Regions from separate parts of the Veillonella sp. LMAG:90 genome, predicted to be linked through region 2. Evidence: riboswitches for the same ligand, from Rfam matches in the RefSeq annotation. Region 2 holds a riboswitch; the other holds the start of a gene.

Region 1 (2,468 bases), 450 kb from region 2:
CGAGCAGATATTGCCGAAATTCCGATTGAAGGAGGCATACTTCGCTTGTTAGCCGGTTCGTACAAAGAGCATCAGGGCTATGTGGGTGAGCATTTACCGCTCAACTACTATGATCTCCAGCTTGAAGCAGGCGCTGAAAATACGTTGACCATGGGCAAAGATGAATCGGTTATGCTCTTCACATTGATTGGCGATATTGAAGTAGACGGCCAACATATTGAAGAAAAAACGGCCGTTAAATTGACTGAAGGTGACAGCGTTACCATTAAAAACGGCGATAAACCGTCACAAGTATTGTACATCGCATCTAAGGCTTTGAATGAACCGGTAGCCTGGGCGGGCCCGATTGTAATGAACACGGAAGATGAAGTTAGACAAGCCTTTGTTGATCTTAGAAATAATACCTTTGTTAAAACAGAATTAGACTATTAAGCGTTAAGGATGAATTACTGAACAAATTCTAATAATTGTCTAGTTATTAGTATGAATTACTGCGTAATTCGCCGGTTTTACAGTATAATAAATAGTAGAGAGTAGTTAAATTTTAACATCCTAAGTGGGAGTTTGGCCGTGTGACAGAATTAGAGGAGGATTGTATGGCTGAAAAAACATATGAAACTGAAAGTTTAGTGATTCATTGGAAGCCTGACTTGTGTCAGCATGCAGCTAAATGTGTAAAAGGGGCACCCGATGTTTTTGATGTGAGTCGCAAACCGTGGATTATGCCGGAAAACGGCACGACCGAAGAGATTAAAGCGGTTATTGATCAGTGTCCGTCCGGTGCACTGACGTATACGGAAAAATAAGGAGCGGTTTAATCAAATTAGCCTTAAAGCTCAGTTGTATTAACCGATTAAAAGCAAGTTAAAATAAGGAGGTTTCAAATGATTAAAATCGTACATGAAGCGGATAAAAACAGAGCCGCTGCCTATGATGGCGACAAAAATATCGGTGAAAGCACCTATTCGCCATCCGATAAATTCTGGATTATCGACCACACTTTGGTTGATGAAAACTACGGCGGTCAAGGCATTGCCGGCCAATTAGTGGCTGAAATTGTAAAACAGGCACGCGAACGGGGCTTGAAAATTATGCCGTTATGCCCGTTTGCCAAAAAGGAATTCGACCGTCGTCCCGAGTACGCCGATATCCGCATGTAATGGCATTGGCATGTAAATCGGAGTGATTAATACATAAAATTGAAGTCGTCTTAGTCGATTACCAATTTTCATAAATGGTTGTTTTTCACAAAGACCTGTACTATAATGTAGGAAATACACAAAAAAGCTAGGGGAGCCTTATGGATGAGAAAAGTGCGTGAACACTTGACCCTTGACCTGATTCGGATAATGCCGACGTAGGAAAGCTGTACAGGACTTTTAAAGCTCATCCGCGTGGATGAGCTTTTTATTTTGGCTTTTTTGCGTATAACCTATTTAGGGAGATCATGTAACGTGACGATTTTCACGGATTCGCGCTTAGGTATAGCGCAGAGGAGGCTAAAATGAATAGTTCGAAATTTACAGTAAACATGCAGGATGTACGCTTGGCAAAAAGTGACGAATACACGACGCAGATGGATGCGGCACGTCGCGGCTTGGTGACACCGCAGCTTAAAACGGTAGCCGAAAAAGAACAGATGCGTTTGGAAGATTTGATGGCCCTCGTGGCATCCGGTCAGGTAGCGATTCCGGCCAATAAAATGCACATTAGTTTATCGCCGGAAGGGGTAGGCAAACGCTGCCGCACTAAAATCAACGTAAACCTTGGTGTTTCGCCGGAACACAATAATTTGGACGAAGAATTGGAAAAAGTGCGCAACGCCATTGCCATGAAGGCAGAAGCTATCATGGACTTGTCGAACTTTGGTAAAACTCAAGAATTCCGTCGCAAGCTTATCGATATGTCCACCGCCATGATTGGCACCGTGCCAATGTATGATGCGGTAGGCATGCTCGACAAAGACCTCAAAGACATCACCGTAGATGAGTTTTTCTCCGTTGTGGAACAGCACGCAAAAGACGGCGTGGACTTCATGACGATTCACTGCGGTATGAATCAGAAGACGGCGCAACGTATCAAAGACAATCCCCGTTTGACCAACATCGTATCCCGTGGCGGCTCCTTACTCTTTGCTTGGATGGAAATGAACAATCAGGAAAATCCGTTTTACGAATACTATGACCGCTTGCTCGAAATTTGTGAAAAATACGACGTAACCTTGAGCCTTGGTGATGCATGTCGTCCGGGCTGCACCCATGATGCGACCGACGCGGCTCAGATTGAAGAACTCATTACTTTGGGCGAGCTTACTAAACGCGCGTGGGCACACAATGTGCAGGTTATGATTGAAGGCCCGGGTCATATGGTGCTCAATGAAATTGCGGCTAATATGACGCTCGAAAAACGTCTTTGCCATAATGCTCCATTCTATGTGCTGGGACCGTTGGTTACAGATATTGCGCCGG
Region 2 (2,468 bases):
TTAAGTCGCATGAAAACTCTATTTGTTCAATTCTTCACGGATACTTGCCACCGAACGACGCAAGAGCCAATCCGTATCGTTCGAATCACCTACCACAAAGGTATGCTCCCCGAATTTTTCAAAACCGAATTTAGCATAAAATTTCTGAGCTTTGTAGTTATGTTCCCACACACCGAGCCAAACATAATCACAGTCTGTTTGGGTCGCTAATTGCAGAGCCTTTTCAAAGAGAAGTTTACCAAGGCCGAGTCCTTGGTAATCAGCCAATACGTAAATACGCTGTACTTCAAAACCATGTGGCAATTCCTGCTCAGTTTGCGCACGGCCTACATTAACTTTCAAAAAACCGACCGGCTGGCCGTCTACTACGGCAAAAAAGTGTTGTGATTCGGAATCAGTTAGCTCCGCTTGTAACGTTGCTTCCGCCAACGAGGTATTAAAATAGGTGTCGAACTCTTCGTCAGTGTACTCATCCCTAAATGTTTCTGAAAATGTTCTCATCGATAAGTCGCGCAATGTTTTCACATCGTCCGCCCCAATCGGTAAAACATCGATATTCATAGTATCTCCCCCTCCTTTTTCAGGTGTAATATATCCGCTTTATTATAAAACATTCTCACCCTATTTTCAAACGGTCTGACAATAAAACATTGCAAGCATGCGCCGCCTGTGCTATAATCACGTTAGAAAATTCAGGGGAGCTTATGAACGTAGGCTGAGAGGAAGTCATCAAACTTCGACCCTTATACCTGTACGGATAATGCCGTCGTAGGAAGATGTTATAGCGACTTTCTCACGGAGGCACCGTATTGGTGCCTCTGTTTTTTTATGCTGTCTGTCAAAACAGACCGGCTGGCGGGGGAGCGCCCGACAGCTGTCATTACAGCGAAGGGAAGCCGTGTTCCGGCGTGAGAGGAGACCAGTAAGTCTCGACCGCTACAGGAGTTTGTAATGAACGAATCTACCAGTAATGTAAAAAAAGTAACCATGGCCGGTATTTTAGTGGCCGTAGCCGTAGTAGGCAGCACCTTTTCCTTTCCCGTTGGCATCAGTAAATGTGCCCCCGTACAACATATGATTAACATTCTTTGCGCCGTATTATTGGGTCGCTATTACGGGGTGGGCGTAGCTTTTTGCGCCAGCACTTTGCGTCTCGTTACGGGCCTTGGCAGTGTACTCGCCTTTCCGGGCAGTATGTGGGGTGCCCTCTTGGCCGGCATTGTCTATAATCGTACCGGCAATCTATTCTTAACGCTCTTAGCCGAAGTATTTGGTACCGGCATTCTTGGCGGTCTTTCTGCCTACCCGCTGGCCATTATCGTTTTGGGTAAATCGGCCGGTCAAATTGCGTTTTATACCTATGTGGTTCCTTTTTTGATTTCTACCATAGGTGGCTCCCTATTGGCAGGGATTTTGCTCTATACATTACGCAGCACCGGAGCCTTAGCGCAATTAAAACAGCATCAGTAGGCCTAATCTATAGACCGTGCCTAAGCCCTTGTTGACGCCTCAGCATAGCTGAAAGCGCCGATTGTCGGTTGGCCGCCTATGGTCCCTTGATGCCGGAGAAAGGGTATTCTATGAGTACAGCTACTTCTGAAACGAAATTATTATCTCACGGTCTTTTATGGTTTGGCGCCGCCTTATCCATTGCCGAAATTTTTACAGGCACGTTATTCGCACCACTCGGCTTTGAGCAAGGCGTCATTGCCATTTTGCTGGGCCATATTATCGGCGGTTTTCTATTTTTCTTAGCCGGTCTCATCGGTGCCAACACGCGCCGCAGTGCCATGGAAACCGTTCGTATCGGCTTTGGCCGTCAAGGAGCGTCCGGCTTTGCCTTGGCCAACGTACTGCAATTAATCGGTTGGACTACCGTCATGATTATTACCGGCGCCGCCGCTACCAATGCGATTTTACCTTGGGGTACTGCCGTTTGGTCCCTCGTAATCGGCGTTCTCATCATTCTTTGGCTCGTCCTCGGTTACAGTAATCTTACCCGTTTAAACCTCGTAGCCGTAGCACTCTTATTCTGCCTTACCATTTGGCTCAGTTTCATTATTTTTGATCCGTCCTCAGCCGTGGCCGGTGCTTTACAGTTAACGGAAGACCAAGGTCTTTCCTTCGGTGCCGCCGTTGAACTGGCCGCTGCCATGCCGTTATCGTGGTTACCGCTCGTGTCTGACTATACACGTACAGCCAAACGCCCCGTAGCAGCCACGGTAGTGAGTACCTTAACATATACCATTGTCAGCATTTGGATGTATATTATCGGTCTCGGATCCGCTATTTATGCCGGCGAAACAGACATTGCCGCCGTTATGTTAAAAACGGGGCTCGGCCTCTGGCCTTTATTAATCATTATCTTTGCCACCGTAACGACAACGTATCTCGATGCGTTTTCCGCCGGTGTCAGCTTTGTCAGCATTTTTCCGAAATTGTCTGAAAAAACAACGGCTATCAGCCTC

The links. A riboswitch is a leader RNA that binds a small molecule or an ion and turns the genes downstream of it on or off. The one in region 2 is predicted to bind thiamine pyrophosphate.
Region 1: linked by a shared signal. The riboswitch ahead of thiC (phosphomethylpyrimidine synthase ThiC) and the one ahead of thiW (energy coupling factor transporter S component ThiW) in region 2 are both predicted to bind thiamine pyrophosphate.

What each region holds. Positions count from the first base shown of each region.
Region 1 is NZ_NAND01000001.1:615,136-617,603, forward strand. Features, by position in the region: gene CCC71_RS02675 (pirin family protein) at 1-432, shown strand, start outside; gene CCC71_RS02680 ((4Fe-4S)-binding protein) at 597-806, shown strand; gene CCC71_RS02685 (GNAT family N-acetyltransferase) at 885-1,160, shown strand; TPP riboswitch at 1,280-1,381, shown strand; gene thiC (phosphomethylpyrimidine synthase ThiC) at 1,505-2,468, shown strand, end outside.
Region 2 is NZ_NAND01000001.1:164,996-167,463, forward strand. Features, by position in the region: gene CCC71_RS00745 (GNAT family N-acetyltransferase) at 19-561, opposite strand; TPP riboswitch at 685-792, shown strand; gene thiW (energy coupling factor transporter S component ThiW) at 952-1,470, shown strand; gene cytX (putative hydroxymethylpyrimidine transporter CytX) at 1,581-2,468, shown strand, end outside.